DNA from 3 places in the Streptomyces sp. NPDC047085 genome. Region 3 is predicted to be linked to each of the others. Evidence: riboswitches for the same ligand, from Rfam matches in the RefSeq annotation. Region 3 holds a riboswitch; each other region holds the start of a gene.

Region 1 (10,490 bases), on a different contig from region 3:
CGCAGCCCCGCGAGGCCGTACGCCTTGGAGAACGTGCGCAGAACGCAGACGTTGGGCCGCTTCCGGTACAGCTCGACGCCGTCGGGCACCTCGGGGTCGCGGATGAACTCCCGGTAGGCCTCGTCCAGCACCACCAGCACATCGGCCGGAACCCGGTCGAGGAACCGCTCCAGCTCGGCCCGCCGCACCACCGTGCCGGTCGGGTTGTTGGGGTTGCAGACGAAGATCAGGCGCGTCCGGTCGGTGATCGCGTCCGCCATCGCGTCCAGGTCGTGCACATCGCCCGGCGTGAGCGGAACCTGCACCGACCGGGCACCGCTGATCTGCGTGATGATCGGGTACGCCTCGAAGGACCGCCAGGCGTAGATCACCTCGTCGCCGGGTCCGCTGGTGGCCTGGATCAGCTGCTGGGCCACGCCGACCGAGCCGGTGCCCGTGGCCAGGTGGGAGACCGGTACGCCGAAGCGCTCCGACAGCTCGTTCATCAGCCCGGTGCAGGCCATGTCCGGGTAGCGGTTGAAGTTGCCCGCGGCCGCGGTGACGCTCTCCATCACGCCGGGCAGCGGGGGGTACGGGTTCTCGTTGGAGGACAGCTTGTAGGCGACCGGTCCGTCGGCCGCGGCGGGCTTGCCCGGCTTGTAGGTGGGGATACCCTCCAGCTCGGCGCGCAGCTTGGGGCTCGTCTCGCTCACCGCAGTCCTCCTCGCGACCACCGGCGGACCGTCGACGCCGCCGGCTTCCAATACTCCTCACCTTATGAGGATTCGGCGCGCTTGCGTACTGCCGGGGAGCCGCGGGGGCGCGAACCTCGTCCGTCCCACGGGCATCAGGGGCATCGCCGTACGAAGGCGTACGGATCGGGGGGCGCGCCGCACATATATCTATGCGCCGGTAGCTCACGCCGTGGCGCGCATCACCCGTGAAGGTGAGTTGAGACCTCTTCGAGACATCGGAGACTTGGCAGGTCCACATGCGCCGCCACGTCACGTCCTACCGACAAGGTGCTCAACTGACTTGTTTTCTAAGGTAGTTAGCCCCTGACGACCATGCAGAAACGTGCCTGTCAACGCGTGCATATGCGTCCGCACTACCCCACCGCATGAGCCCTACTATCGGCTCGCCATGACAGCAGCAGGGAAGCACCAGGTGAGCCGCGCGGAAACCTCACGTCGAGGCAGCCGGCCGGGCCGGGCGGGCATCAGGGACGTGGCCGCCGCCGCCGGGGTCTCCATCACGACCGTCTCCGATGCCCTCAACGGCAAGGGCCGGCTCCCGGATGCCACCCGGCGCCATGTCCGCGAGGTCGCCGACCGGCTGGGGTACCGCCCCTCGGCCGCCGCCCGCACCCTCCGTACCGGCAAGTCGGGACTGATCGGCCTGACCGTGACGACATACGGGGATGAACCTTTCACCTTCACCGAGTTCGCGTACTTCGCCGAGATGGCGCGGGCCGCCACCTCGGCCGCGCTCGCCCGCGGCTACGCGCTCGTCATCCTGCCCGCGACCTCCCGCCACGACGTCTGGTCCAACGTCGCCCTGGACGGCACGGTCGTCATCGACCCCTCCGACCAGGACCCGGTCGTCAGCGAACTGGTCCGGCAGGGGCTGCCCGTCGTCTCGGACGGCCGCCCGGCCGGCTCCCTGCCCGTCACCGCCTGGGTCGACAACGACCACGAAGCGGCCGTCCTCGGCATCCTCGACCACCTCGCCGACGCCGGCGCCCGCCGGATCGGCCTGCTCACCGGCACGACCACGGACACGTACACCCATCTGTCGACCACGGCCTACCTGCGCTGGTGCGAGCGCGTCGGCCAGGACCCGGTCTACGAGGCCTACCCGGCGCACGACCCGTGCGCGGGCGCCGTCGCCGCCGACCGCCTGCTCGCCCGCCCCGACCGGCCCGACGCCGTCTACGGCCTGTTCGACCCCAACGGCACCGACCTGCTCGCCGCCGCCCGCCGCTACGGACTGCGCGTCCCGGACGACCTGCTGCTGGTGTGCTGCAGCGAGTCCACGGTGTACGCCACCACCGAGCCGCCCATCACCACGCTCTCCCTGAAGCCGCGCCGCATCGGCACGGCGGTGGTCCAGCTCCTCATCGACGCCATCGAGGGGGTCGACTCCGACCAGCCCGTCGAGCAGGTGATACCGACCGAGCTGATCGTGCGTACCTCGTCCCAGCGACGTCCGCCACGCACCACGGTCAGCCCGCCGCGGGCGCCGGAGGAGGGGTAGCGCCGACGGCTGGCGGACGGCCCGCGCGCAGCCGGGGCCTCCGGTGCGCGGGCCTTACCGCCCCCCAACAGGCCGGGCGACCTCTTTCGGCGGGCGAGCGGCAGCGGATGGGCAACCGGGCGAACCCCTGCCCAAACGGGGCGAAAGCCGCGGTGAACAGGAGTCTTGCTCCGATTCACCACCCCTGGGTCATCACACGGCGCGACGCGCATTCCTATGATGGGCCCACGACACCGCGGGCCGCTGCGACCAGGCAGTCCGAAGCGGTGCAGCTGCGGCGCGATGGTGGAGGGGTCTGATGACTCAGGGGGCCGGTCAGGGACCCGAGGTGGAGCGGACGGCGACGTTGCGCGACTTCCGGGTACCCGCGTACGTCCACGAGACCGGTCCGCACGTCGACACCCACCCCGGCGACACCCTCCCGCCCGTCGACGAGACCTACCCCGAGGGCTACACGCCCACGCAGCGCGACCTGCCCGTCATCAACCGCGGCGACACGCTCCAGGTCCCCGTCGAACCGGCTCCCGCCGCCCCGGCCCCGCAGCCCGCGACCGGCCTCGGCCCGCTCTACGTCGTCGGCGACGTCCACGGCTACCTCGACGAACTGGTGGCCGCCCTGGAGGAGAAGGGTCTGATCGACGCCTCGGGCCAGTGGTGCGCGGGCACCACCCGGCTGTGGTTCCTCGGCGACTTCACCGACCGCGGCCCGGACGGCATCGGCGTCATCGACCTCGTGATGCGGCTGTCCGCCGAGGCCGCCGCGGCCGGCGGCTACTGCAAGGCCCTCATGGGCAACCACGAGCTGCTCCTGCTCGGCGCCAAGCGGTTCGGCGACACCCCCGTCAACTCCGGCGCAGGCACCGCCACCTTCCAGGCGGCCTGGCTGCTCAACGGCGGCCAGAAGACCGACATGGACCGCCTCCAGGACCACCATCTGCAGTGGATGGCACGCCTGGACGCCGTCGAGGAGGTCGACGGCTATCTGCTCGTGCACTCCGACACCACCGCCTATCTCGACTACGGCGACTCGATCGAAGCGGTCAACGACACCGTCCGCGAGACGCTCACCCGCAACGACGCGGACGAGTGCTGGGACCTGTTCCGCAAGTTCACCAAGCGCTTCTCCTTCCGTGACGAGGGCGGCGCCGACGCCGTGCGCTCCCTGCTCGATACGTACGGCGGCACCCGGATCGTTCACGGCCACAGCCCGATCCCCTATCTGCTCGGCGAGGTCGGCTCCGAGGACGGCGAGGAGGGCGGCCGCCCCCTCGTCGAGGGACCGCACGTCTACGCCGACGGGCTCGCCATCGCCATGGACGGCGGCGTGACCATGTCCGGAAAGCTGCTGGTCCAGCAACTTCCCCTGGACACCTGAGGATTCACCGCTCCGCTCCCCTCCGACCCGTCCCGGCCGGGCGGGCGCGGGCCGACCACCCCAATTTCCGGCAACCCCCTGTCACCGTGTGCCGTCACGGCTCTACCATCGGCTTATCCGTAGCAGGCTCCCCTCCGTTTCTGCCCGACGGCTCGCCGGCGTGCGAGCCCCAAGCCCTACGGAGCATCGGGGGATGCACATGAACAGCGTTCCGCAGCACCTGCTGAGCGAGGACCGCCAGGAATTCGAGCGGATCCTCGATGAGGCGCTGCGCTCCGCACCACACCGCCCGGAACTGTCCGCTGTCGGACAGCGGCTCAACCCCGAACAACTGCGCACCATGGCGCTCAACGCCACCGCCCTCATCACGACGGCCGCGGCGGCCGAGTACCAGCACTATGTGAAGGTCCGCGAGGAACTGCGCCATCCGGCGCCGTCCACCCTCTCGTCCACCGACTCCGATTCCGATTCCGCGGAACCGGGTTCGGGCGCGATGGGGCTCGCCACCACCCTCGGCGAGACCGCCGAGCCCACCGGCGCGGGCGCCGTCGCGGTCGTCGCCGTGCTGGCCCCCGTCCTCGCCGGAACCGCCGCCGCGATCTTCCTGCTCGTGGGCTACATCCTGAAGATGCTGGCCCCCGAACAGGCCTTCGCACGGACCATGCTCACCGCCGGGTGGGTCTTCGGCGCCCTGACCGCGGGCGCGATCCTCGTCGCCGCAGCCGGACTGCTGCTCACCGCCCTGCGCAACAGCGCCGCCGCGGAGGCCCAGTCCCACAACGAGGCGAGCCGCGAGGTGGACAGGGCCAGAGAGGCCTGGCGGGACGCCCTGCTGGAGCGCGGCATCCTGCCGTTCCTCCGGGACGCCCTCGCCCAGCCCGACACGGCCGCCCTGCACCGCACGGCGCCCGCGGCCCCGACCGGCAGAATGCCGCGCCTGGGCTACGGCCGCCCCGGCTTCAGCAGCCCCGACGACGGCACCGCTTCCGGCCGTCCGAGCTTCACCAGCCCGGACTACACGAGCCCCGACTTCGGCGGCCCGGAACACCAGCCGGAATGACCCCCGGCCTGCGCCCCTGACCGGGGCGCGGCCGGACACCGGCCACCCGCGGACGCCGGTTGGCGCCGGGGCCACGGAACTCCGCCGGCGCTGCCCCCCGGACACATAGGCCTCAGGAAGCAGCCCCGACCGCAGTGCGTCAGTCCGCCATCGGCAGGTACACGCGGTTGCCCGCGGCCGCGAACTCCTTCGACTTCTGGGCCATGCCCTCCTCGATCTCGGCCTTGCTGCTGCCGTGTTCGCGGCGGATGTCCTGCGAGATCTTCATGCTGCAGAACTTCGGCCCGCACATCGAGCAGAAGTGGGCCGTCTTGGCGGGCTCGGCCGGCAGGGTCTCGTCGTGGAACTCCCGCGCGGTGTCCGGGTCGAGGGCGAGGTTGAACTGGTCCTCCCACCGGAACTCGAACCGGGCGTCCGACAGCGCGTCGTCCCATTCCTGCGCACCCGGGTGCCCCTTCGCGAGGTCGGCTGCGTGGGCGGCGATCTTGTAGGTGATGACGCCGGTCTTGACGTCGTCACGGTTGGGCAGGCCCAAGTGCTCCTTGGGCGTGACGTAGCAGAGCATCGCCGTGCCCCACCAGGCGATCATCGCGGCACCGATGCCGGAGGTGATGTGGTCGTACGCCGGCGCGATGTCCGTGGTCAGCGGGCCGAGCGTATAGAACGGAGCTTCATCGCAGATCTCCTGCTGAAGGTCGATGTTCTCCTTGATCTTGTGCATCGGGACGTGACCGGGGCCCTCGATCATCGTCTGTACGTGGAAACGCTTCGCGATCCGGTTGAGTTCCCCGAGAGTCCGGAGTTCCGCGAACTGCGCCTCGTCGTTGGCGTCCGCGATCGAGCCGGGACGCAGGCCGTCGCCCAGCGAGTAGGTGACGTCGTAGGCGGCGAGGATCTCGCAGAGCTCCTCGAAGTTCTCGTACAGGAACGATTCCTTGTGGTGCGCCAGGCACCACGCGGCCATGATCGAACCACCCCGCGAGACGATGCCGGTCTTGCGGTTGGCGGTGAGCGGGACGTACGGCAGGCGCACGCCGGCGTGGACGGTCATGTAGTCCACGCCCTGCTCGGCCTGCTCGATGACCGTGTCCTTGTAGATCTCCCAGGTCAGTTCCTCGGCCTTGCCGTCGACCTTCTCCAGGGCCTGGTAGAGCGGCACCGTGCCGATGGGGACGGGGGAGTTGCGCAGCACCCACTCGCGGGTGGTGTGGATGTTGCGGCCGGTGGAGAGATCCATGACCGTGTCGGCGCCCCAGCGGGTCGCCCAGGTCATCTTCTCGACCTCCTCCTCGATCGAGGAGGTGACGGCGGAGTTGCCGATGTTGGCGTTGACCTTCACCAGGAACCGCTTGCCGATGATCATCGGCTCGATCTCCGGGTGATTGACGTTCGCGGGCAGGACCGCACGGCCCGCCGCGATCTCCTCGCGGACGACCTCGGGCGACACGTTCTCCCGGAGGGCCACGAACTCCATCTCGGGCGTGATCTCGCCCCGGCGCGCGTACGCCAGCTGCGTCACCGCCTGACCGTCACGGCCCCGGCGCGGCTGACGCGGGCGTCCCGGGAAGACCGCGTCCAGGTTGCGCAGCCCACCGCGCGGGGAGGTGTGCTTGATCCCGTCGTCCTCGGGGCGCACGGGACGGCCCGCGTACTCCTCGGTGTCACCGCGGGCGATGATCCAGTTCTCCCGCAGCGGCGGCAGGCCCCTGCGGACGTCGGTGTCGGCGAGTGGATCGGTGTACGGGCCCGATGTGTCGTACAACGTGACCGACTGCCCGTTGGTGAGGTGCACCTGACGGACCGGCACGCGCAGGTCGGGGCGCGAACCCTCGACGTACGACTTGTGCCAGCCGATGGACTTCCCGGCCCCCGCGTCCGTCGACCCGGCGGTCGCGTTCTGCGTGGAGGCAGGCGTGCGTGCGTCCTTGTTGGTCATGAGACCTACTCCCTACGCCGGCATTACCCGGTAACAGGTTCGGCGGTCGACGCAGCGGTTTCCGTCTGCTGATGTTTCCCGTGAAACCACGTTCCACGTGAAACATCGCGAATACGGAGGTCAGCGCCCTCTCAGCCCGGTGCTCCGAGCTCCCGCGTGTGCAAAGGTGCCTCCACGCTAGCGTCATATGTGGCGTGATGAACAGTGGGCCTCCGCCGTTCTTGCAATGATCGGGCCGTGACCACGACACACCAGCCCCCGAACCCACCGCCCGGCCCACCTGGCCCACCCCACCGGCACGGCCCCGAAAACGGTGGCGGCCATGGTGCCGCAAACGGACATGGCTCCGGCGGCGGGCACGGCCACACGCACAGCCACAGCCACAGCCACGGACCCGCCGCGCCGGTCTCGAAGCATCTGCGCAAGGTCATCGCGGCGATCCTGGTCCCGTTCACCGCGGCCGTCGTGGTGGGCCTCGTGGTGCTGTGGCCCGGCGGAGCCCCGTCGCACCAGCGCACCGGCGTCGGCTTCGACCGCCAGACCCAGCAGGCCACGGTCACCAGGGTGGTCGAGGTGAGCTGCAAGTCGGTCAACGCCTCGGGGGAGACCCCGACCGGCGACACCTCCACCGCCGAGGGCAACGCGGCGCAGCAGGAGGCGAACGGCACCTGCAAGAAGGCGACGGTCCGGGTCGACAGCGGCAAGGACAAGGGCCGTACGTTCACCGAGATCGTGCAGCCGGACCAGTCACGGCAGTTGCACCAGGGCGAGAAGGTCGTGGTCGCCTACGAGCCCTCGGCGCCGAGGGATCTGCAGTACTCGGTCACCGATGTGAACCGGAAGTTCCCCATGGCGCTGCTCGCCGGGATCTTCGCGCTCGCCGTCGTGGTGGTGGGCCGGCTGCGGGGTGTCATGGCGCTGGTCGCGCTGGCCGTCAGCTTCCTGGTGCTGACCCTCTTCATCCTGCCCGCGATACTTCAGGGCTCGAATCCGCTGCTCGTGGCGGTGGTCGGGTCGAGCGCCATCATGCTCATCGCGCTCTACATGTGCCACGGACTGTCCGCCCGTACGTCGGTCGCGGTGCTCGGCACGCTGGTCTCGCTCCTGCTGATCGGCGTCCTCGGCTCCGAGTTCATCGACTGGGCCGCGCTCACCGGCAACACGGACGACAACACCGGCCTCATCCACGGCCTGTATCCGTCGATCGACATGAGCGGTCTGCTGCTGGCCGGCGTCATCATCGGTTCGCTGGGCGTGCTGGACGACGTGACGGTGACCCAGACCTCGGCGGTGTGGGAGCTGCACGAGGCCAATCCTGCGATGGGCTGGCGGGGGCTGTACCGGGCGGGCATCCGGATCGGCCGCGACCACATCGCGTCCGTGGTCAACACCCTTGTCCTCGCCTACGCCGGTGCCGCGCTGCCGCTGCTGCTGCTGTTCTCGATCGCGCGGAGCAGCGTGGGGGACGTGGCCAACAGCGAGCTGGTGGCGGAGGAGATCGTGCGCACGCTGGTGGGCTCGATCGGCCTGGTCGCCTCGGTGCCGGTCACCACCGCCCTCGCCGCCCTCGTGGTGTCGGCCGACCGGCCGTCCTCGGGCACGGCGGCTCCCGCCGGCGCCCAGCCCCCCGCGGCGCGTGGCGGCAGGGGGCGGCGCCGGAAGCGGTGAGCGCGGTCCCAGGCCCGCCACGTCGACGAGAGCCCGACATCCCACGCAGAAGCGTTTCTGCGCAGCTTCACGCGACACTGCGGACCCCCTGGGGCTCGGTTGCCGCAACGCTTCAGCCGGCGCTCTGCTCCTCGGCCAGGATGCGATCCAGGGCCTCGTCGAGGTGGGCGTCGAAGTCGGCCAGCGCACCCTCCTGACCGAGCGGCACCAACTTGTCCGTACGGTCGAGGAAGGCCACGAGCGGCGGCGCCGAGGAGCGGAACAGCGCCTGGTCGCCGCCCACCTGAAGCCGGATCAGCACCTCGCCCAGCACCTCGGAGTCGGCCGGGGCGATGTGCACGTCCCCCTCCCCGCACGGCCGGCCGACCCCGTCGATCATCAGCTCCCGCCCGAAGGCCCAGGTCACCGGGGCATCGCCGGGCAGATGGAAGGTGAGCCGCACCGCATAGGGATCAGTGGTCTCGTAGCGCAACTCCACCGGGATGCGGAAGGAGAGCTCCTCCGAGACGAGAAAGCTCATCATGACTTCTGCCTGTACGGACTCGCGCATCGCCTACCCCGTCGTATGACGTCGACTGGCCGGGATTGATCGCCCGACCGTGGTCAAATCTTGCTGAACGTGCACACCAGATCACAAGGAGTAAGTTTTCAGATACTGATAGAGAGGGCCAGAGACCCGAGATGACGCCCGATCTCGGCCTGCAACCGCTGGGCGGCGGGTACCAGCCGGTCGGACTGCTGGAGGGGGAGCGAGATCGCCATCGTGGCCGCCATGGTGCCGACCGTGATGGGAACCGCCGCGCAGACCGTGCCGAGGGCGTACTCCTGGCGCTCCACCACCAGATCCATGCGCCGCATCCGGGCCAGCCGCCGCAGCAGGGCCTCGTCGTCACGCACGGTGTACGGCGTGATGGGTCGCACGGGATACCGGGCGAGGTGGTCGCGGCGGGCGTCCTCGTCCAGCTGGGAGAGCAGGCACTGGCCGATCGCGTGGGCGTGTCCGGTCTCGCGGAAGTCGGCCCACTCCTCGACCGCGGGCGTCTCACGTGTCTCGGAGACGCACATGACCTCGATCTCGCCGTCCCGGTACATGGCGTAGTACACGGGCACACCGATGGAATCGCGCCACTGCGCGAGCGTGTCGGCCACCGTGCTGCGACGTTTCTGCTGTGCTCCGCTGCTGCTGAGCCGATCGACCGCGTCGCCGAGGAGGAACAGCCCCTTCTCGCGGCGCAGATAGCCCTCGTGCACGAGGGTGCGCAGCAGGTGATAGGCCGTGGGCAGGGCGAGGCCGGTCTCGCGTGCGAGCTGTTTGGCGGGGGCGCCGTACTCGTGCGCGGCGACGGCCTCCAGCAGGCGCAGGGCGCGCTGGACGGATCCGATGAGGGTCGCGGAGTGCTTGTCGGGGCCGGTCGCGACGGGCGGGCGCTGCATGGGGGGTGTGCAGGACCGCGGCGGGGCGGGCGGTGTGTGGGGTTCTGCCGGTGCGGTGTCAACCGTGGCCAAGGGGTCACTCCCGAAGGCGAGGGTGGGCTGCCCGTGCGGGGAGACACGGGTGGGGGTGCGTGCCGCCCGAGGGGTCCGGGCCCCACGGGGAGTTCCGGACTCTAACCGTCCGCCACCGCGCGCAGACGGCCTGCCGGGGAAACTTCCCTCCCCCGAGGGAACCGGTGCCTTCTGTTACCGCTCACCGGCTCCCGCGCGCCTCACCAGTCGCCGCGCGACGAGGAGTTCGAGGTGAACTTCCGTACGACGTAGATGAGCCCGCCGACCAGGGCGACGAAGACCAGCACCTTGAAGAGCAGGCCGATCACGAAGGCGACCACGGCCCCTATCAGGCTGCCGAACACGACCAGGGCGATGACCGGCACCGCGACCCACTTCACCCACCACGGCAGCCCCGCGAAGATCTCTCGCATCGCCTCGTCCTTTACGTCGGCAGTTCTCGATGTCTGCTCTCGATGCTAGGGCCGCGAGGGGGCCCCGCGGGGGCCTCGCACCCCTTGTCCTCCCCTGAACCACCCCTGAGGGAACCCTGAGGGCCGCGCTCACGCCTCAGGCGGAGAGAAGACCACCAGAACCCTCAGGTCCTCGCTGATGTGGTGGAACTTGTGCGCCACACCGGCCGGCACGTACACCACGCTGCCCCGTGCCACCTGCGTGGTCTCCAGACCGACCGTGATCGACGCGCGGCCGCTGACGACGAAGTACACCTC
Region 2 (10,490 bases), on a different contig from region 3:
CGCCCCGGCCACCATGCTGCGCAGCGCCGCCGCCCTCCGTGCCGGGGCCCTGATCGCCCTGTTCGTCCCGCTCACGCTGGTGATCGCGAACCTGGCCGTGCTCGCCCGCTGAAGTTGTCCGAAAAAATTTCGCGGACCGCCGATGACTTCCGGGGCGGCCCGGCGTCTATCCCAGCGAACGACACCAAGCGCACGGACCACAGGGAGAAACCCCGATGTACCAGCAGATGATCTTCGTGAACCTGCTCACCAACGACGTGGCCGCCACGAAGAAGTTCTTCAGCGAGCTGGGCTACACGATCAACCCGCAGTTCAGCAACGACGACTGCGCCTGCGTCCAGATCAGCGACACCATCGTCGCGATGCTCATGACCAAGCAGCACTGGTCCCAGTTCACGAAGAAGGAGCTGGTCGACTCCACGAAGGCGAGCGAGGTGCTGCTCTGTCTGAGCGCCGAGAGCCGCGAGAAGGTGGACGAGTTGGTGGACAAGGCGCTCGCGGCCGGCGGCACCGCGCACGCCGAGCCCCAGGACCACGGCTTCATGTACGGCCGCTCCTTCGACGACCTCGACGGTCACACGTGGGAGGTCATGTGGATGGACCCGGCCGCGGTCCAGGCCCAGGGCTGAGCGTCCGCGCCCGAACAGCCGACGCCGGGGTGAACCACACGACACCCCCTAGCATGGGCGGGTGCATCCGATACCCGCCCAGCCCCACCGTGCCGCCCACGACCGGGAGATCGAGTCGCTCGCCGAGTTCGACGAGGTCGTCGCCGAGCACGGCACGCTCGCCCGGTACCGTGTGCAGGCCGTCGAACTGACGGGCCGTACACGCGCGTTGCTCACCCTCGACACGACGGGTGCCGTCTTCCTCGGCTGCCCGATGGAGCCCGAGGCGGCCGCCCATGTCCGGTCGACCGGAGCCCTGGTGTTCCCGCCGGTCCCGGGGCTCCCCTTCGACCCGTACCGCGGTTTCGCGTACACCCCCGACGAGTTGTTCGAGTCGCTGGACGAGGGGTACGAGGCGACGCCGGACGCCCGCGCGTACGCCTGGTTCCAGCGGACCAAGGCCGACGGCGACGTCTTCGCCTCGATGCTGCGCGCGGTCCACGACGACGCGGTCTCCGACGCGCTGGACGAACTCCTCGTCGGCGCACGGGTGGTGGGCGTCATGGGCGGCCACGCGATGGCCCGCGGCACCGCCGCGTACGCCGCTGCCGCCCGGCTCGGCCGCGAGCTGGCACGCGCCGGGTTCATGGTCGCCACCGGCGGCGGACCGGGCGCGATGGAGGCCGCGAACCTCGGCGCCTACGCGGCCCCCTTCGACGACGGCATGCTGGAGGAGGCACTCCGACTCCTCGCCAAGGCCCCCTCGTTCCGGCCGTCCGTCACCGAATGGGCGCGCGTCGCCTTCGAGATACGCGAACGCTGGCCGGACGGCGGGGAGTCGGTCGGCATCCCGACCTGGTTCTACGGCCACGAGCCGCCGAACGCCTTCGCCGCGCACATCGCCAAGTACTTCGCCAACGCCACCCGCGAGGACGGCCTGTTGGCCCGCTCCACCGCCGGCGTGGTGTTCCTGCCCGGCGCCGCGGGCACCGTACAGGAGATCTTCGACAACGCGACGCCGAACTACTACGAGTCTCGGGGCGAGCCGACGCCGATGGTGCTCGTCGACGAGGAGCACTGGACACGGGAGTTGCCGACCTGGCCACTGCTGCGGTCGCTGGCGCGGGGGCGCGCGATGGAGTCCCGTATCGCCCTTGTTGACCGGATCGAGCAGGCTTCGGAGTTGATCAAACGTCTCGGCGGTTAATAACCGAGTAAAGTCAACACCTGTTGGCGGCATATGCATTGACAGTTCTTACGGGGCGCTTATAAACCTGTGAGCCACTTGGTGGTGTTGGGACCTCGTCTCTCATCCGTCGTCCCAACTCCCCCACAACCCCCCGCAGTTATGCACTCTGTAAAGGACAAACGTTGTCCATGACTCGCCGTGGCGCACGCCGTTCCGTGCGCATTCTGGGTGTTGCATCCGCTACCGTCGCGCTCGCTCTGGGCGTCACCAATACGGCCCTGGCGTGCAACATCCGTGAGTTCTCCGCCGAAGCCACCTGCGTCGGCGACAAGGGCCAGATAGTCGTCACCGACAAGGACGCCTCCGGCACCCCGGCCACCATCACCGTGTTCTCCAAGACCCCGGCCGGCGTCGAGAAGCAGGTGGGCGAGCCGCAGGTGGTCAAGGGCTCGCGCGAAGGCACCACCGTCACCTTCGACGAGAACTGGAAGCCGGACGCGACGTACCGGATCCACGTCAAGACCGAACGGTTCAATGTCGACAACGACATCCAGCCGGACCTGACCACCCCGTCCACGGCCTGCAAGAAGGAGGAGTCCCAGTCTCCGACCCCGCCGGCCTCCCCCTCGGCGTCGCCGTCGCCGTCGACGAGCACCTCGGCCCCGGCCCCGTCGGCGTCCGAGAGCACCCCCGCCCCCGCGGACACGCCCGGCGACAACGCGCCGTCCCCGGCGACCGGTGACTCGAACCTCGCCGAGACCGGTGCGAACTCCAACACCGGTCTGATCGCCGGTGTCGCGGGCGCGCTGGTCGTCGTCGGCGGTGGCGCGGTCTTCTTCGGCATGCGCCGTCGTGGGGCGAAGAACGGCGGCTGACGCCGCACTTCGTCACACCGCTGAGTAAAACACTGCAGAACGCTGCGGCCCGTCCCCGTATCCCCGGGGGACGGGCCGCGGTCGTGTTCCGGTCGTCAGCCGAAGGTGGCGCGGTCCAGCCAGAACTCCAACACCTCGCGCTCGCCCAGCACCTCCAGGCCGGGGGTGTCCAGCGGCAGCCGCCGGTAGAAGGCGAGCAGCACCGAGGTGAGCGGGCCGCGCAGGGCGACGGTGGCCTTCTCGTGGCCGCGGCGCCAGCTGACGCCCTCCTCCCCCAGCTCCACGAGCCACTCGGCGTTCAGGTCCGGGTCGGCGTCGGTGGCGTGCAGGTGGATGCTGCGCCCGGGGCCGCGCAGCTCCTTCGCCTGCGGCAGGGCCCCGGTGCGCTGGACCCACTCCACGAGCTGGAGCCATTCGTCCACCGCGTCGGCGGCGACCTCGGGCGCGACCTCGTAGGGCAGGCCGGCCGTGAGCGCGGCGTCGGCGCGGTGGACGGTGATCTCGTGGGTCATACGACGGGCCCAGAACCCGGTGTTCTGGAGCCCCGCCCACGTCCATACCTCGACGTCGGGTCCGGCCTCGCGCAGCGCGGCGACGACCAGGTCGCCGGTCTCCGCCAACCACGCGTCCAGGGCCCCCGCGTCGCCCTGCTCCTCCGGCCCCGCCCCGTACGGCACCTTCTCGCGCGGGATGTTCTCCCGCGCCCGGTCGCGCACCAGCGCGTCCACCCAGCGCAGTGCGCCGCCCATGTGGCGTACGAGCCTTTCGAAGGTCCAGTCCGGGCAGGTCGGCACGGTGGCGGAGAGATCCGTCCCGGAGGTCACGATGGCCCTCAACCGGCCGACTTGATGGGCGATTTCATCGCAGTAACGGTCATGTGCGAGCAAAGTCATGCCCTCACCCTAGGGGCACGATGATCAACCGAGCATGACGGTTTCGGCCACGTCGAACGCGACACCCACCTCGGCCCCGACCTCCGGCGCCTCCCGGAGCGCGCAGGCCGCCTCCAGGCGGGGGCCGCCGTCCCGGGGCCGGAGACCGACGGCGACATGGGTGCCCTTGAAGGTGCGGGCGGTCACCGTGCAGGGCAAACCCTCGTCGGCTGCCACGAGCCGTACCCCGGCGGGCCGGACCAGCAGCGGCCGGCTGCCCCGGGGTGAGCCGTCGGGGACGGGCAGCTTGCCCCAGGGGGTGTCCGCCACCGCGTCGGCGACGGTCGCCGGGACCACATTCTCGAAGCCCAGGAAGCGGGCCACGAACTCGTCCGCGGGCCGCTGCCAGACCTCCAGCGGCGTCCCGGACTGGGCGATCCGGCCGTCCCGCATCACCACCACCCGGTCGGCCAGCGCGAAGGCCTCGCCCTGGTCGTGGGTCACGGCGAGCACGGTCGTCCCCAACCGGCCGAAGAGTTCCCGGAGTTCGACCACAAGTCGCTCCCGCAGCGAGCGGTCCAGCTGGCCGAGGGGTTCGTCCAGCATGAGCAGCCGGGGCCGGGGCGCGAGCGCCCGGGCGAGGGCCACCCGCTGCTGCTCACCGCCGGACAGCGCGGCCACGGCCCGCCGGGCGGCACCGGGCAGCCCGACCAGGTCCAGCAACTTCCCGATCTCCGCGTCCCGTTCGCCCTTGGGCACCCCGTGCATGCGCAGCCCGAAGGCCACGTTGCCGCCGACGTCCCGCTGCGGGAAGAGCTGGTGGTCCTGGAACATCAGCCCGACGCTCCGCCGGTGCGCGGGCACGCCCGTCTGGTCCCGGCCGCCGAGCAGCACCCGCCCGGAGTCCAGCGGCTGGAGGCCCGCCACCGCCCTGAGCAGCGTGGACTTCCCGCTGCCGCTCGGCCCGAGCACGCACACCACCTCGTGCTCGGCGACAGCGAGGTCGACCGCGTCGAGCACGGGCCGCCCGCCGAAGCGCACGGTCGCGGCATTCAGGCTCAGCAGCATCAGAACTCCCCCGTCCGGTCGGTACGCAGCCGCTCCAGGAGCAGCAGAGCCGCCGCGCACACCACCATCAGAATGGTCGAAAGGGCCATCGCCTGGCCGTAGTTGAGATCTCCGGGGCGGCTCAGCAGCCGGGCCACGGCGACCGGGAGGGTCGGGTTGTCGGGCCGGGCGATGAACACGGTCGCCCCGAACTCCCCGAGCGAGACGGCGAACGCGAACCCGGCCGCGATCAGAAACGCCCGCCCCACCAGCGGCAGATCGACCTCCCGCCACACCCGCCACGGCGAGGCCCCGAGCACGGCGGCCGCCTCCCGCAGCCGCTCGTCCACCGCGCGCAGCACGGGCAGCATGGTCCGTACGACGAAGGGGGCGCCGACCAGCGCCTGGGCGAGCGGGACCAGGATCCAGGACTGCCGCAGGTCCAGCGGCGGCTCGTCCAGGGCGATCAGGAAGCCGAAGCCGACGGTCACCGCGGACACGCCGAGCGGCAGCATCAGCAGCGCGTCGAAGCCGCGCACCAGCCGTCCCGCGTCCCGGCGAGCCAGCGCGGCGGCGGCGAGACCACCGACCGTCACGGCGATGGCGGTGGCGGCGACGGCGTACTCGAGGGAGGTCCACACGGAGTGCAGCGGCGCCACCAGGAAGGTGCCGCCATCGGCGTCGGTCAGCGCCCGGTAGTAGCCGAGGCCGGGCGCGTCGAGGGAGCGCCGTACGAGCACGGCGAGCGGCAGGACCAGCAGCAGCGCGATGGTGACGAGGACCCCGGCGAGCAGCGCCCACTGCCCGGCGCCGCGCGGCCGACGGGCGGTCACCTTCGGGTCGACGAGCCGCAGGGCGCTCTCCCGGCGCCGCACCGTCCAGGCGTGCACGGCGAGGATCGCGCCGACCGCCACGAACTGGACCAGGGTGAGCACCGCGGCCGTGGAGAGGTCGAAGACCTCGGAGGTCTGCCGGTAGATCTCCACTTCGACGGTGGAGAAGGTGGGCCCGCCGAGGATCTGGACGACGCCGAAGGAGGTGAAGGTGAACAGGAACACCATCAGCGCGGCGGCGGCCACGGCGGGCGCGAGGGCCGGCAGGGTGACCTTCCGCCAGGCCCGCAGCGGGGACGCGCCGAGCATCCGCGCGGCCTGCTCCTGCCGGGGGTCGAGCTGGGCCCACAGCCCGCCGACCGTGCGGACGACCACCGCGTAGTTGAAGAAGACGTGCGCCAGCAGGATCGCCCACACCGTGGTGTCCAGCCGTACGCCCCACAGCTCGTCCAGCAGCCCGTTGTGTCCGACCAGGGCCAGGAAGGCGGTGCCGACGACCACGGTCGGCAGCACGAACGGCACGGTGACGACGGCCCGCAGCAGTTGCTTGCCCGGGAAGTCGAACCGGGCGAAGACATGGGCGGCGGGCAGCGCGAGCAGCAGGGTGAGCGCGGTGGAGGCGAGCGCCTGCCAGGTGGTGAACCACAGCACGTGCCGGATGTCCGGCTGCGTGACGACGCCTGCCATCCGCCCCCATTGCCAGGCGCCGTCCACCTTCAGCCCGCGCGCCACGATCGCGGCGACGGGCCAGGCGAAGAAGACGGCGAAGAACGCGACGGGCAGGGCCATCAGCCCGAGCCGCGCCGCGTTCCCCCGCCGGCGTTCGGCTACTTCAGTACGAGCGAGGTCCACGACTTGACCCACTGGTCACGGTTGGCGGCGATCGTGCCGGGGGCCATGGTCGCGGGGTTCTTGGCGGCAGGCCCGTACTCGGTGAACTCCGCGGGCACCTTCGCGCCGTCGACCACCGGGTACACGAACATGTTCAGCGGCATGTCCTGCTGGAACTCCTTGGTGAGCAGGAAGTCGATGAACGCCTTGCCGCCCTTGGTGTTCTTCGCGTTGCTGAGCAGCCCGGCAAACTCGATCTGCCGGAAGCAGGTGCCGTTCGACACCCCGGTCGGGGCGGTGCTGGGCCGCTTCTTGGCGTAGATCACCTCGGCGGGCGGCGAGGACGCGTACGACACCACGAGCGGCCGGTCGCCGCCCGCCTTCTTGCCCTCGGAGGAACCGGAGAACTCCTGGTAGTAGGCCGTCTCCCAGCCGTCGACGACCTTGACGCCGTTGGCCTTGAGCTTCTTCCAGTAGGCCTGCCAGCCGTTGTCGCCGAACTGGGCGGCGCTGCCGAGCAGGAAGCCGAGGCCGGGCGAGGAGGTGGCGGCGTTCTCGGTGACGAGGAGGTTCTTGTACTGCGGCTTGGCGAGGTCGGCGTAGGACTGCGGCGGGGTCAGCTTGTGCTCGCTGAAGTAGGCCTTGTCGTAATTGACGCAGATGTCTCCGCTGTCGACGGGCGTGACGCGGTGCTTGTCCTTGTCGAGCTGGTAGGCGGCGCCGACCGTGTCCAGGCCCTTCGCCGCGTACGGCTGGAAGAGCCCGTTGTCGAGGGCGCGGGAGAGCAGGGTGTTGTCGACGCCGAAGAAGACGTCGCCCTGGGGGTTGTCCTTGGTCAGGATGGCCTTGTTGACGGCCTGTCCGGCGTCGCCGTCCTTCAGGACCCTCACCTTGTACCCGGACTGCTTCTCGAAGTCCTTGACCACGTTCGTGGAGACCGCCCACGAGTCGTGGCTGACGAGGGTGACGGTCTTGGAGTCCGCGGACGACGTGGCGTCCGTCGACCCGCACGCGGACAGCGTGACGAGGCCGAGCCCGACGGCCAGGGCCACGAAGGTCTTGTTGTGCACTGGATGTCCTCCTGGGGTTGGCCAGGAAGAACGCGGCCCCGCCCGGACCCCGGGCAGGGCACGACAGCTTGAGGTGATGACCGAACTTCCTACCCAGAATGACCTGGGCGAGGTTCAGAGGGTCTGCGGCCTGGTTGCCGCACTCTCAGCGCTGTGGCGCTCCCCTGTCGGAATATGAAGATATGAATGACGGGGGTCAGATTACCGCTCGGTGGCCGCGAGCTGACCACAGGCCCCGTCGATCTCCTGGCCCCGGGTGTCCCGGATGGTCACCGGCACCCCATGGGCGGCGATGGCCTCCACGAACGCCTTCTCGTCCTCGGGGCGCGAGGCGGTCCACTTGGAGCCCGGAGTCGGGTTCAGCGGGATGAGGTTGACGTGCACGGGCTTGCCCTTGAGCAGCCGCCCGAGCCGGTCACCGCGCCAGGCTTGGTCGTTGATGTCGCGGATGAGCGCGTACTCGATGGAGAGCCGGCGCCCGGACTTCTCGACGTACTCGAAGCCGGCGTCCAGCACCTCGCGCACCTTCCACCGCGTGTTCACGGGGACGAGGGTGTCGCGCAGCTCGTCGTCGGGCGCGTGCAGGGAGATCGCGAGCCGGCACTTGAAGCCCTCATCGGCGAACCGGTGGATGGCGGGCACCAGGCCGACGGTCGACACGGTGATCCCCCGCTGGGACAGCCCGAGCCCGTCCGGTGCGGGATCGGTGAGCGCCCGGATGGCCCCCACGACCCGCTTGTAGTTGGCGAGCGGCTCGCCCATCCCCATGAAGACGATGTTGGACAGCCGCGCCGGCCCACCCGGCACCTCGCCGTCCCGCAGCGCCCGCATGCCGTCCACGATCTGGTGGACGATCTCGGCGGTCGACAGATTCCGGTCCAGCCCCGCCTGCCCGGTCGCGCAGAACGGGCAGTTCATCCCGCACCCGGCCTGCGAGCTGATGCACATGGTGACCCGGTCCGGGTACCGCATGAGCACCGACTCCACCAGGGTCCCGTCGAACAGCCGCCACAGCGTCTTGCGGGTCGTCCCCTCGTCGGTCGACAGATGCCGTACGACCGTCATCAGCTCGGGGAACAGCGCCTCGCGCAGCTTCTCCCGCGAACCGGCCGGGATGTCGGTCCACTGCTCGGGGTCGTGTGCGTACCGCGCGAAGTAGTGCTGCGAGAGCTGCTTGGCACGGAACGGCTTCTCCCCGACCTCGGCCACCGCGTCCTTGCGCTCGGCGGGCGAGAGATCGGCGAGATGCCGCGGCGGCTTCTTGGCTCCGCGCGGCGCGACAAAAGTGAGTTCTCCGGGCTTAGGCATGGCTGTACCAGTGTCGCAGATCCAATTGGGTGACCTGGGGCTGTGGCTCGCTACGACTGTCGTTAGTAGGTGTCACCGGTCGTCACTGAGCGCCGTCGGACGGCCCAGGGACGGCCCAGCGGCGATCACTCGTCGGCTGCCAGCCACTCATCGAGCCGGACTCTGACCTGGTGGTTGTGCGCGTGCCAGAAGACCTCACCGCTGACGGAGGTCCCGAGGGCCGGGAGGTCCATCCCCTGCGGCATGGACGTGATCTCCGCGAGCGCTATGGCGTTCGGCACGCCGTCTATACGTATGAAGATCCCGAAGGGCTGGCGACCGAAGACCTCGCCGGTGATCCGGGTCCCTACAGGCAGGGCCGCGACGGTCGCCGCCCAGCTCGACCGGACCGCGTCAGCGGCCGGCGCTTCAGGGCCCGCCGTGGGCCAGGCGTACTCATCCATCGGTAGATCATGACGCCTCGGTCACCCCACAGCTCTCCGTTACCCCTGCGACGAGCTGCCTCGGGCCGTCGTCGTCCGCGGGTGTTGCCGTCGGCGCCTCCCTGTAGCGGACCACCGCTTTAGGAGTTCGATCTCCCCTCGGAATGGCTGGGGGCCGCCTCGTGCATCGGTGCCACACGTGGCTGCTGACTGTCGCCGCTGTCCGTGGTCGTTGATGTCAGCGTTGGATGTCAGCGAAACAGCTCCGGCACCGGGCAGGTCTCCCAAGGCTCATCCGGCCGGTCGGCCCAGCGCCACCAGACATGCCGACCGGCACACCTCCACAGCGTCCGGCAGGTTCGCCGGCCATGCTGCCGACAACGGGGTCACCGTAGGTTGACGAGACGGTGGGGGCGGCCAGCGCACGCTCATCCTGCAATGACTTCTCGGCAGGCTTCCTTAAGCCTGGAGCGAACAGCCAGACAACCGAGAGCAACTCTCGGTAACCATTTCACATGCCCAACCGAAATGCGCCGCTGCGCCGCGAGATTAGGATGCAAATTCCCCGCCCCAGATCTCACGCCAGGCGAAGTCAGGATACGAATCACCAAGTTGACCGTCCATCGAAGTCTGAGCGCCGCTATTCGCTGATAAATACCGTTTCCACGGCTGGCGCTACGCTGATGTCCGTCGCCGCGCTCGTCGTCTCTCTCGCCGCTTACTACGATCAGTGGTCTGGCGAGCAAGAGAACACACTTAAGGATGCGGCGCACGTGAACTGGTACTTCCTCTACACGGATAGCCAAGCTCCAAGCCATCTGGTCGTAGAAAATCGATCGTTCCAGCCCGCCTACAACGCCGTCGTGAACATCGAAGACAGCAGGGGGAAGAACTTACAGAACTTCCAGATCGGAGTCCTGACCCCTTGCAGCAAGGTCACTCTTGAGCTGGGCAAGCACGGAAAAGACGTGCGCATTGATCAGAAAATTGAGATGTTCTACCGAGACCCTGTCGGCCGCGAATGGAGGGAAGGATACCTCGGAATTCCTGTCGAGACATCAAGGAAGGTTTACTTCGCCCCGGAATCCGCGCGAGACGTTGTTTTCCAGTGGGGACTGGAACAAGATTGGAAAGATCTCGATGCTTGTGGATGAACCCCGCTGGCCGGGGGTTGAAGGGAAAGGTCGGCGGAGTCTTAATGACTCAGTCAAGCGTCGTCGCCCACGTCGTCGAGGGGCACCACCTGGTCCAGAGTTGACCGACGCCGATGGTCCGCCGAGGTCGGCTCGACTACCCTGCGCGTGTGCGTGCTGAAGAGATCTCCCCCTGGATCGCGGATCACGATGCTTCGATCAGCACGATCGAGCTTGCTTCAGCGTTCGATGCTTACCTCTGCACCCTCCCGTGGGCGGGCAATGGCATTGACTGGCGAGAC
Region 3 (10,490 bases):
GCGGCGGCACGTCCTCGTGGATGTGCTTGTAGAGCACCTGCGCGGGTGTGTCCCCGGAGTGCGGCTTGCCGCCGGTCAGCATCTCGTAGAGCACCACACCGCACGCGTACACGTCGACGCGCGGGTCGGCGGTGCCCTGCTCGATCTGCTCCGGCGCGAGATACGACACGGTCCCGAGCACGGCACCCGTCGTGCTGGTCTGGGTGTCCACGGACCGCACCAGCCCGAAGTCGGCGACCTTGACCCGGCCGTCGTCCCCTATCAGCACGTTCTCGGGCTTCATGTCCCGGTGCACGAACCCGGCCCGGTGCGCGGCGCCGAGCGCGGCCAGCACGGGCTCCAGGATGTCCAGCGCGGCCCGCGGCTGCAGCGCGCCCCGCTCGCGCAGCACGTCCCGCAGGGTGCACCCGGCGATGTACTCCATCGCCAGGTACACGTACGACCCGTCGGTGCCCTGGTCGAAGACCTGCACCACGTTGGGGTGGGCGAGCCGGGCGACCGACTTGGCCTCCCGGATGAACCGCTCCACGAACGACCCGTCGGCCGCCAGCGTCGGGTGCATCACCTTGAGCGCGAGCACCCGGTCCAAGCGGGTGTCCAGGGCCCGGTAGACCGTGGCCATCCCGCCGACGGCGATCCGCGCGTCGACGCGATACCGGCCGTCGAGCACCTGCCCGACGAGGGGGTCCTGAAGGGTCGTATCCACGCAACGGAGTCTACGAGGAGGGACCGACAGGCCCGGCCCACTGCGCTGTTCGGGCGACGGAATGCAGCAGACCTGTGACTGTTGTGCGACCGTGTGGCCGGGTTCCGTCCATTCCGCCCTAGGGCCTGCCTTCCGGATCTTGCCGGGGTCGCGGGGTCTGGCACGCACATCTGCGGCGTTGTCGTCGATCGCCGACGCTCCGCGTCGACTCCCTCCTCCGCCTTGCATCTGCACGCACCAGACCCCGCTCGGGTCCGCCAGGAGGCTCGGTCAGCCGGAGCCGGCCTGATCCGGAAGACAGACCCTAGAAGGCGGGCCGCTCGGGGTCCAGATGCGCGCGGCCCTCGGTGGGGGAGGAGGCCTCCGCGAAGTGCCGGCGCGGGATCCGCCCGGCCAGCCGGGCCAGCCGTCCCGCCTCCACCGCGTGCTTCATGGCGGCGGCCATCGTCTCGGGCTCCTGTGCCCGGGTGACGGCGGAGGCGAGCATGACGCCCGCGCACCCCAGCTCCATCGCCAGTGCCACGTCGGACGCCGTACCGGCACCCGCGTCCAGGATCACCGGCACGCGCGCGTGCTCCACGATCAGCTGGAAGTTGTGCGGGTTGCGGATGCCGAGCCCGGAGCCGATCGGCGAGCCCAGCGGCATCACCGCCGCACAGCCCACGTCCTCCAGCTTCCGCGCGAGCACGGGGTCGTCGTTGGTGTACGGCAGCACCGTGAACCCGTCGTCGACCAGCGTCTCCGCCGCGTCCAGCAGCTCCACGGGGTCGGGCAGCAGGGTCCGCTCGTCGGCGATGACCTCCAGCTTGACCAGGTCGGTGCCCAGCGCCTCCCGGGCCAGCCGGGCGGTCAGCACGGCCTCCCCGGCGGTGAAACAGCCCGCGGTGTTCGGCAGCACCCGGATGCCCAGCTTCTCCAGCACCGACAGCACCGAGCCGTGCACCGAGGGATCGACCCGCCGCATGGCCACCGTGGTCAGCTCGGTGCCGGAGGCGACCAGCGCGCGCTCCAGCACGTCCAGGCTGGGCGCGCCGCCCGTGCCCATGATCAGCCGGGAGCCGAGGGGCACACCGCCGAGGACGAAGGGATCGTCGGCCATGGGTCAGCCTCCTTGCACGGCGGTGAGGACTTCGACACGGTCGCCCTCGGTGAGGGCCGTGGTCGCCCACTGCGTGCGCGGGACGACGGTCTCGTTGACGGCGGCGGCCACCCCGGAGGGCGCCGCGGTGAGGGTCTTCACGAGGGAGTCCAGCGCGGTGCCCGGGGCGACCTCGCGGCGCTCCCCGTTCACGGAGATGGTGACGGAGAGGGTCATGCGGGCTGCTCCATGCGTGCGTGCTGTTCCATGTGTGCGTGCTGCTCCCTGCGCGTGTGCTGTTCCCTGGGCGCGTACTGTTCCCTGGCCGCGCCGCCGAAGCGCTGCGGCGTGAACGGGCGGGCCTCCTCGGGCAGTTCACCGCCGGCCAGCAGCTCCGCCATGACGTCCCCGGTGACCGGGGTGAGCAGCACCCCGTTGCGGTAGTGCCCGGTGGCCAGCAGCAGCCCGTCCAGGCCGGACGGGCCGAGCAGCGGCGCGTTGTCCGGGGAGCCGGGGCGCAGCCCGGCCCGCGTCTCGGTGAGGGGCAGCTCCGTGATGCCGGGCACCAGCTCGTGGGCGTCGCGCAGCAGCTCGTACACTCCGCCCGCCGTCACCGTCGTGTCCCAGCCCAGCTCCTCGCTGGTGGCGCCGACGACCAGCTCCCCGTTCTCCCGGGGCACCAGGTACACCTGGCTGCCCCGCACCACGGCCCGCACGGTACGGCTCAGGAACGGCGCGTACCGGCGCGGCACGGTCAGCCGCAGCACCTGGCCCTTCACCGGCCGCACCGGAGGCAGCACCTCGTCCGACACACCCGCGAGCCGCCCGCTCAGGCTCCCGCCCGCGAGCACCACCTGCCCCGCGGCCAGCGCGGTGCCGTCCGCCGTGGTGACGCCGGCGGCCCGGTCCCGTACGACGTCGAGCCGCTCGGCCCACGACCGGTGGAAGACCACCCCGGCCTGCTCGCACGCGGCCACCAGGGCCGCGGCCAGCCGCCGCGGGTCGATCTGGTGGTCCCCGTCGACCCTGAGGCCGCCGCGCACGCCGGGCGCGAGCATCGGCTCCAGGCGTCGGCAGTCCCGCCCGGACAGCCACTCCGCCTCCAGACCGGAACGCTGCTGCAGCGCGTGCAGTTCGCGCAGGTGGGCGCGGTCATCGGCATCGAGCGCGATCGCGAGGGTGCCGCAGCGGCGGTAGCCGAGGTCATGGCCGGTCAGCTCGGTCAGCTCCGCCGCGAAGTCGGGGTAGCGGCGGGCGGACTCCAGGTTCAGGGCGAGCAGCGTCTCCTCGCCGTAGTGCAGTTCGGTGACCGCGGCCAGCATCCCCGCCGCGACCAGCGCGGCCCCGCCGCCGGGCTCGGGGTCCACCACGGTCGTGGCGAGCCCGCGCTGCGCGGCCCGCCAGGCCGTGACCAGGCCGATGATCCCGCCCCCGATGACGAGGACATCGGATGTATCGGACGTACGTGACGACATGGGCGTCCAGCCCCTCCCTTCGCCGGCATGACCCGGATCAGGTTCGTACGGTCGGAGGCCGCCCAGCCTCCCTCTCAGCCCGGTGCGTCCGGGCTCCCGCGAGTGCTTGTACGGTGGCCACCCTAGCCCGCGAAGCCGTTCGCTTGTAAAGGGAGCCTCTGCCCATGGCCCGCTCGCTCGACGGACTGATCCTCGCCCCGGTCGCGGACCAGGCCCCAGGTCAGGTGGGCACCCGTACCCGGTTCGCGTACCACGAGAAGGACGGCGAGATCTGGGCCGAGTACGCGGGCGGCGACGTCGTACGCGGCCATCTGGTCGGCACCCGGGACGGTGACCGGCTGGACTTCCGGTACGTCCAGCTCAAGCACGACGGGACCACGTCCTCGGGGCACTGCGTGTCGACCGTCGTCGAGCTTCCGGACGGGCGGGTGCGCCTGGAGGAGGCCTGGGAGTGGGAGTCGCAGCCGGGCGCCGGGACGAGTGTCGTGGAGCAGGTCCGCAGCACGCCCGCTGACTGACGTGTCAGTTGTCTATGGTGATCGGGTGAGCGAGCAGACAGCGCAGGAAGGCACCGCGCACCAGGGCGCGGGACGGGAGCGGCGCGTGGTCGTCGTGGGTGCGGGCATGGCCGGGGTGCAGACCGCGGTCGCCCTGCGGGAACAGGGTTTCAAGGGCACCGTGACCCTCATCGGCGCGGAACCCCATCAGCCCTACGACCGGCCGCCGCTGTCCAAGGCCGTGCTGCTCGGCACGTCCGAGGGCTCCGCCTTCGACGTCGACTTCGAGTCGCTCGACATCGAACTGCGGCTCGGCTGCGAGGCGCTGGGCGTGCGCCCCGCCGACCACGCACTGGACACCGAGGCCGGGCCCGTCCCGTACGACGTCCTCGTCCTCGCCACCGGCGCCGAACCGATCCGGCTGCCCGGCACCGAGGGCGTGCCCGGCGTGCATCTGCTGCGCACCCTGGACGACGCCGAGCGGCTGCGGCCCGTGCTCGCCCGGCAGCACGACATCGTGGTCGTCGGCGCCGGCTGGATCGGCGCCGAGTTCGCCACGGCCGCCCGGGAGGCCGGCTGCTCGGTGACCGTCGTCGAGGCCGCCGGCCGGCCGCTGGCCGGCGCACTGCCCGCCGAGGTCGCCGCGCCGATGACCGCCTGGTACGCCGACAGCGGCGCCGAACTGCGCACGGACGCGCGCGTGGAGCGCGTCGAGCCCGGCGAAGTGGTGCTCGCGGACGGCTCGCGGCTGCCCGCCGGCGCCGTCGTGGTCGGCATCGGCGCCCGCCCCGCCACCGGCTGGCTGGCCGGCTCCGGCATCGAGCTGGGCGGGTACGGCGAGGTCGTGGCCGACGACCACCTGCGCACCTCCGCCGAGGACGTGTACGCGGTCGGCGACTGCGCCTCCTTCCCCTCGGCCCGCTACGGCACCCGGCTGCTGGTCCACCACTGGGACAACGCCCTGCAGGGGCCGCGTACGGTCGCCGCGAACATCCTCGGCCAGCAGACCGTGGTCTACGACCCGGTGCCGTACTTCTGGTCCGAGCAGTTCGGCCGGTTCGTCCAGTACGCGGGCCACCACGCCACCGCCGACCGGATGGTGTGGCGCGGCGACCCGGAGGGCCCGGCCTGGACGGTGTGCTGGCTGCGCGAGGACCGGCTGGTCGCCCTCCTGGCGGTGGGCCGCCCGCGTGACCTGGCCCAGGGCCGCCGGCTGATCGAGTCGGGCCGCCGCATGCACCCCGAAGCCCTGTCCGACCCGGGCCGCCCGCTGAAGGACGCCACGGCGGACTAGGCGCGTCGTCCCAGACGCGTCGTCCTCGGTGGACGGGCCTGACTTTCGACTGTCGGTGGTGGATGGCAGGCTTATGTGCGTGACCGAGATTGACGCAAAGATCGATGCTCTCGTGCCCGCCTGGCTCACCCTCCCCGACATCGCCGAACAACTCGGCGTCGAGGTGACGCGCGTGCGGCAGCTGGTCAAGGAGGGCCAGCTCATCGCCGTACGCCGAGGTGAGAACCGGGCGCTGCACGTCCCCGCCGCCTTCATCGACGGGGACAAGGTGGTCAAGGGCCTGACCGGGACCCTGACGCTCCTGCGGGACGACGGCTTCACGGACGAAGAGATGATCGAGTGGCTCTTCACCCCCGACCCGACCCTGCCCGGCACCCCCGCGCAGGCCCTGAGCGAGAATCGGGGTACGGAGGTGAAGCGCCGGGCCCAGGCGCTCGCTGTCTGAACCCACGCACCTCGGGGGGCGTACCGGCCGCGGCCCGGCCCGGCCCGTACGCCACCCGCTCGCACGCCCACGGACACCGACCACGGGGGGACCCACGCATGTCCGACACCGCCCGCTCCGCTCTCGCCGACGCCCGGCTCTACCTCTGCACGGACGCCCGCCGGCGGCAGGGCGACCTCGCCGAGTTCCTGGACGCGGTCCTGGCCGGCGGTGTCGACATCGTGCAGCTGCGCGACAAGGGCATGGAGGCCGCCGAGGAGCTGGAGCACCTGAAGGTCTTCGCGGACGCCTGCGCCCGGCACGGCAAGCTGCTCGCGGTCAACGACCGGGCCGACGTCGCCCACGCGGCCCGCGCCGACGTGCTGCACCTCGGCCAGGGCGACCTCCCGGTGCCCGCGGCCCGCGCGATCCTCGGCGAGGACGTCCTGATCGGCCGCTCCACGCACGCCGAGTCCGAGGCCGCCGCGGCCGCCGTCCAGGAGGGCGTGGACTACTTCTGCAGCGGCCCCTGCTGGCCGACGCCGACCAAGCCGGGCCGCCACGCCCCCGGCCTCGACCTGGTCCGGTACACCGCCGCCCTGGGTACCGACCGGCCCTGGTTCGCCATCGGCGGCATCGACCTGGACAACCTCGACCAGGTGCTGGACGCGGGCGCCCGCAGGGTCGTCGTGGTCCGCGCGATCACCGAGGCCGACGACCCGGGCGCCGCGGCGGCGGAGTTCGCGAAGCGGCTGCGGCAGGCCTGAGAGCTGCTTCCGGGGCCGAGTGTCCAGGTTTTTGTCCAAGGGGTGGACAGGAGCCCGACAATTCGGTCAAATTGCCGATGTCCGGTTGGGGGACCGCTCACCCCTGGCTAACCTGCCGGTATGGCCCTCGGAACCGCATCCACCAGGACTGATCGCGCACGCACCGTGCGGGACATCCTCGCCACCGGCAAGAGGACGTACTCGTTCGAGTTCTCCGCGCCGAAGACCCCCAAGGGCGAGCGGAACCTGTGGAGCGCGCTCCGGCGGGTCGAGGCGGTCGCCCCCGACTTCGTCTCCGTGACCTACGGCGCCGGCGGCTCCACCCGCGCGGGCACGGTCAAGGAGACCGAGCAGATCGTCGCCGACACCACGCTCACCCCCGTCGCCCACCTGACCGCGGTCGACCACTCCATCGCCGAACTGCGGAACATCATCGGCCAGTATGCGGACGCGGGCATCCGCAACATGCTCGCCGTGCGCGGCGACCCGCCCGGCGACCCGATGGGCGACTGGGTGCCGCACCCCCGGGGCCTGACCTACGCGGCCGAACTGGTCCGGCTCATCAAGGAGTCGGGCGACTTCTGCGTCGGCGTCGCCGCCTTCCCCGAGATGCACCCGCGCTCCAGCGACTGGGACACCGACGTCTCCCACTTCGTGGACAAGTGCCGCGCGGGCGCCGACTACGCCATCACGCAGATGTTCTTCCAGCCGGAGTCGTATCTGCGGCTGCGCGACCGGGTGGTGGCCGCGGGCTGCGAGACCCCCGTCATCCCCGAGGTGCTGCCCGTCACCAGCGTGAAGATGCTGGAAAGACTTCCCAAACTCAGCAATGCGCTTTTCCCGCCCGCCCTGAAAGAGCGGATCCTCACAGCGAAGGACGACCCGGCGGCGGTACGCTCCATTGGCATCGAGTTCGCCACGGAGTTCTGCGCACGGCTGCTGGCCGAGGGAGTGCCCGGACTGCACTTCATCACGCTCAACAACTCCACGGCGACCCTGGAAATCTACGAGAACCTTGGCCTGCACCACCCTCCGCAGGCCTAGACCGGCCGCACCGTGATACGACACACTGCGTAGCTGTCACTGGGAGAGGGGCGTACATGGGCTGGACGGTCCTCTACATCGCGTTCGGCGTCGTCGCACTGTGGTTGCTCGGCGAGGTGCTGCTGCAGTACAAGGCGCGGCTGCGCTGGCGGCTGCTGGCGTTCGTCGGCTTCCTGGGCGTCGTGCTGGGCGTGCTGATGCCCTCCGTGATCGTCATCGGGGTGGGCGCGATCGCCTTCGCGATCGGTCAGACCTACGTCACGCTGTCCTTCCGCCGCGGCTTCGCGGCCGGCTGGGCGGTCAAGCGCCCCGACGACGAGACCGGCGGCGGCAGCAAGCGTCGCCGCGCCAGGGCGGGCCGCCAGGACCCGACCTTGGAGGTCTCCGACCTGGAGGAAGCCGAGGGCGACGAGCGGGACGCCGACTACGACCGCGAGGCGCGGCTCGCCTACGGCGACGACGACTACGACCGCGACGACGTCTTCACCCCGGCGAGGGGCTCCGAGCCGTCCGCCGCCGAGACCACCTCCGTCTACGAGCCCCAGCCCCTGCCCGAGGACACCGGCTCCTACGGCGTCTACGGCGACCAGCCGGCCCACGCGGGCGCCGCACAGCCCCAGGGCGCCGACCAGGCCTACGCCTACGACTACTCGGGCTACGCCCAGCAGGGCTACGGCTACGACACCAGCGGCCAGCAGGGCTACGCCAACTACTCCGACCCGTACATCGGCACCCAGTCCTACGGCGGCACCTCGTACGACACCGGCTACGCCCAGCAGCAGTACGCGCAGCAGGGCTACGGGCAGGACGCCTACGGCACCGGCGGCTACGGCGAGACCCCGGCCGGCGGGGTCTGGGTCCCGCAGCAGCGCACCGACGAGACCTACGGCGGCGAACTCCCGCAGGAGCAGCCGTACCCGTACCAGGGCCAGGCACAGCCGGGCCACGGGTACGACGAGCAGTACCGCTACTGAGGTCCGCGTCCGGTACCGCTCACTGCGAGCCCCGGAAGTCCGGCCCCTCCACGATCAGCCCGGCCGCCAGCGCACCCGACATGCCGGCGTGCGGGAGGCCGCCGCCGGGGTGCGACCAGCCGCCCACCCGGTACAGCCCGGGCAGCCGCGTGCTGTTGGCCGGATGCAGGAAGCGGCCCCCGCCCGCGGCGAGCGCGGGAGCGGGCACGGCCCCGGAAAGGGTGCCCGTCTCGCCCGCGGTGTGCCCCGGGGTGCGCACCTCGTGCCACAACAGGCGCTCGCGCAGGCCGGGCAGGGCGCGCCCGGCGGCTTCGAGGAGGAGGTCCGTGTAGCGGCGGATGGTGGCCTCGTCCTCCCAGCCGGCCTCTGTCGAGACCGCGGCGGACACCACGACCGACTCGTGCGCGTCGTCCGGCCGCAGCGCGGGGTCGTCGGGGCGCAGCACGGTCACCGTGGGGCACACGGGCAGGTCGCCGCCCGGGGCGACCAGGAGGTCCAGCTCGCGCTCGGCGTCCGGCGCGTGGACGACCGTGCGGTGCGCGGCCCCGGCCTCGCGTCCGCCGCGCAGGGCGAGCAGTAGGGTGAACCGCCCGGCCACCGGCGACAGCTGGTCGGCCCGGACGTCACCGTCCGCGTCCAGCGGATGCTCCGTCAGATCGCGTAGCCGCGCCGGGTCCACGTCCGCCACGACATGGTCCGCCTCGGCCACCGTGCCGTCCGCCAGTTCCACCCCCGCCGCCCGGCCGTCCTTCTCCACGATCCGGGTGACCTCGGCGCCGAAGACGAACTCGACCTTCCGCTTCAGGCACCGCTCGTACACCGCCCGCGCCAGCTCCCGCATGCCACCGCGCACGTACCAGGTGCCGAAGGCGTGCTCCATGTACGGCAGCACGGCCGCGCTCGCCGGGGCGGTGCGGGGATCGAGGCCGTAGGCGAGCGCGTGGCTCTGCAGCAGGGCCGTCAGCCGCTCGTCATGCAGCTCCCAGTGGCCGACCTCGGACAGCGTGCTCGCCCGGCGCGTGCGCAGCAGCCGCTTGTGCGGGACGGCCGGATACGGCTCCCGCTCCGCCAGCACCTGCCAGTTCGGCCACAGAGGCTCTTCCAGCAGGGGACGGCGGGTGCGGTCCCAGGCCTCGCGGGCCCGCACCAGGACGTCGCCCCAGCGCTGCCCCGCCCCCGCGCCCAGGGCCTCGTCCAGGGCGGCGACGACACCCGCGCGCGAGGCGTTCGGCAGCGACACCTCGGTGCCGTCCGCGAAGACGTGCCGGGCGGCCGGGTCGACCTGGACCAGCTCGACCGTGTCCTCCAGGGACTCCTTGCCGGTCTTGATGAACAGATCGCGGTAGACGGCGGGCAGCGGCAGCAGCCCCGGGCCGGTGTCGAAGGCGAACCCGTCCCGCTCGAAGCGGCGCACCGCACCGCCGTACGTCTCCGTACGCTCGTACACCGCCACCCGGTGGCCCGCGACGGCCAGCCGGGCAGCGGCCGCCATCGCGCCCATCCCGGCGCCGATCACCGCAATCCGTGCCATGCCTGCGACTTTATCGACCGGCACCGACAATCCGGTCGGCGGGCGGTCAGCCCGGTGGTCCGGACAGCCGCGAGGCCAGCCGCCGCTCCTCCCGGCGCTGTGCCCGCCGCCGCAGAAAGCGCCGGATGCGGGAGACCAGGAACAGCAGCACCACCAGCCCGGAGACCAGCAGCACGGCCGCGATGACCGCCGCCGCCTCCGGGTGGAACATCGCGAACGAGACGATCCCGGCCACCCCGAGATCCTCGGCGGTGCTCAGCACGAAGTTGCTGAACGGCTCCGGCGAGGTGTTGACCGCCATCCGCGTACCGGCCTTGACGGTATGGCTGGCCAGTGCCGTCGAACCGCCGATCAGCCCGGCCGCCACGTCCGACAGAGACCCGCTCTGCCCGGCGAGCAGTGCCCCGACCCAGGCGCCCGCGAGCGGCCGGACCACCGTGTGCACGGAGTCCCACACCGAGTCGACGTACGGGATCTTGTCGGCGACCGCCTCGCACAGGAAGAGCACGCCCGCCGCGATCAGCACCTCGGGGCGCTGCAACGTCTGCGGCACGTCGTCACTCACCCCCGTCGCGCCGAAGAGGCCGAGCAGCAGCACCACCGCGTAGGCGTTGACGCCGCTGGCCCAGCCGCTGGTGCTGTGCCTTCTGGGGGACACCCCCAGACCCCCGGCCAGGGGGAGTACGGACACGGAGGCGAT

Evidence for each region. Region 3 has a riboswitch for thiamine pyrophosphate ahead of thiO (glycine oxidase ThiO). Riboswitches for the same ligand answer to the same signal wherever they lie in the genome.
Region 1: it holds a riboswitch for thiamine pyrophosphate, as region 3 does, so the genes downstream of both, thiC (phosphomethylpyrimidine synthase ThiC) here and thiO (glycine oxidase ThiO) in region 3, are expected to answer to the same signal.
Region 2: it holds a riboswitch for thiamine pyrophosphate, as region 3 does, so the genes downstream of both, ABZ865_RS25900 (thiamine ABC transporter substrate-binding protein) here and thiO (glycine oxidase ThiO) in region 3, are expected to answer to the same signal.

Annotation. Positions count from the first base shown of each region.
Region 1 covers NZ_JBEYUW010000004.1:525,931-536,420, reverse strand. The annotation lists gene hisC (histidinol-phosphate transaminase) at 1-692, opposite strand, end outside; gene ABZ865_RS17925 (LacI family DNA-binding transcriptional regulator) at 1,123-2,235, shown strand; gene ABZ865_RS17920 (metallophosphoesterase) at 2,534-3,610, shown strand; gene ABZ865_RS17915 (hypothetical protein) at 3,804-4,670, shown strand; gene thiC (phosphomethylpyrimidine synthase ThiC) at 4,810-6,606, opposite strand; TPP riboswitch at 6,599-6,772, opposite strand; gene ABZ865_RS17905 (YibE/F family protein) at 6,844-8,274, shown strand; gene ABZ865_RS17900 (SsgA family sporulation/cell division regulator) at 8,387-8,824, opposite strand; gene ABZ865_RS17895 (IclR family transcriptional regulator C-terminal domain-containing protein) at 8,923-9,708, opposite strand; gene ABZ865_RS17890 (DUF5326 family protein) at 9,981-10,193, opposite strand; gene ABZ865_RS17885 (cupin domain-containing protein) at 10,323-10,490, opposite strand, start outside.
Region 2 covers NZ_JBEYUW010000008.1:111,679-122,168, forward strand. The annotation lists gene ABZ865_RS25865 (hypothetical protein) at 1-112, shown strand, start outside; gene ABZ865_RS25870 (VOC family protein) at 216-629, shown strand; gene ABZ865_RS25875 (LOG family protein) at 691-1,815, shown strand; gene ABZ865_RS25880 (LAETG motif-containing sortase-dependent surface protein) at 1,986-2,672, shown strand; gene ABZ865_RS25885 (maleylpyruvate isomerase family mycothiol-dependent enzyme) at 2,768-3,565, opposite strand; gene ABZ865_RS25890 (ABC transporter ATP-binding protein) at 3,590-4,612, opposite strand; gene ABZ865_RS25895 (iron ABC transporter permease) at 4,612-6,213, opposite strand; gene ABZ865_RS25900 (thiamine ABC transporter substrate-binding protein) at 6,252-7,325, opposite strand; TPP riboswitch at 7,394-7,501, opposite strand; gene rlmN (23S rRNA (adenine(2503)-C(2))-methyltransferase RlmN) at 7,527-8,633, opposite strand; gene ABZ865_RS25910 (hypothetical protein) at 8,759-9,076, opposite strand; gene ABZ865_RS25915 (hypothetical protein) at 9,571-10,209, shown strand; gene ABZ865_RS25920 (hypothetical protein) at 10,359-10,490, shown strand, end outside.
Region 3 covers NZ_JBEYUW010000001.1:918,460-928,949, forward strand. The annotation lists gene pknB (Stk1 family PASTA domain-containing Ser/Thr kinase) at 1-706, opposite strand, end outside; gene ABZ865_RS03940 (thiazole synthase) at 1,011-1,805, opposite strand; gene thiS (sulfur carrier protein ThiS) at 1,809-2,021, opposite strand; gene thiO (glycine oxidase ThiO) at 2,018-3,259, opposite strand; TPP riboswitch at 3,257-3,369, opposite strand; gene ABZ865_RS03955 (hypothetical protein) at 3,424-3,777, shown strand; gene ABZ865_RS03960 (FAD-dependent oxidoreductase) at 3,803-5,050, shown strand; gene ABZ865_RS03965 (Rv2175c family DNA-binding protein) at 5,130-5,495, shown strand; gene thiE (thiamine phosphate synthase) at 5,594-6,241, shown strand; gene metF (methylenetetrahydrofolate reductase [NAD(P)H]) at 6,362-7,285, shown strand; gene ABZ865_RS03980 (hypothetical protein) at 7,342-8,259, shown strand; gene ABZ865_RS03985 (NAD(P)/FAD-dependent oxidoreductase) at 8,279-9,790, opposite strand; gene ABZ865_RS03990 (DUF4126 domain-containing protein) at 9,837-10,481, opposite strand.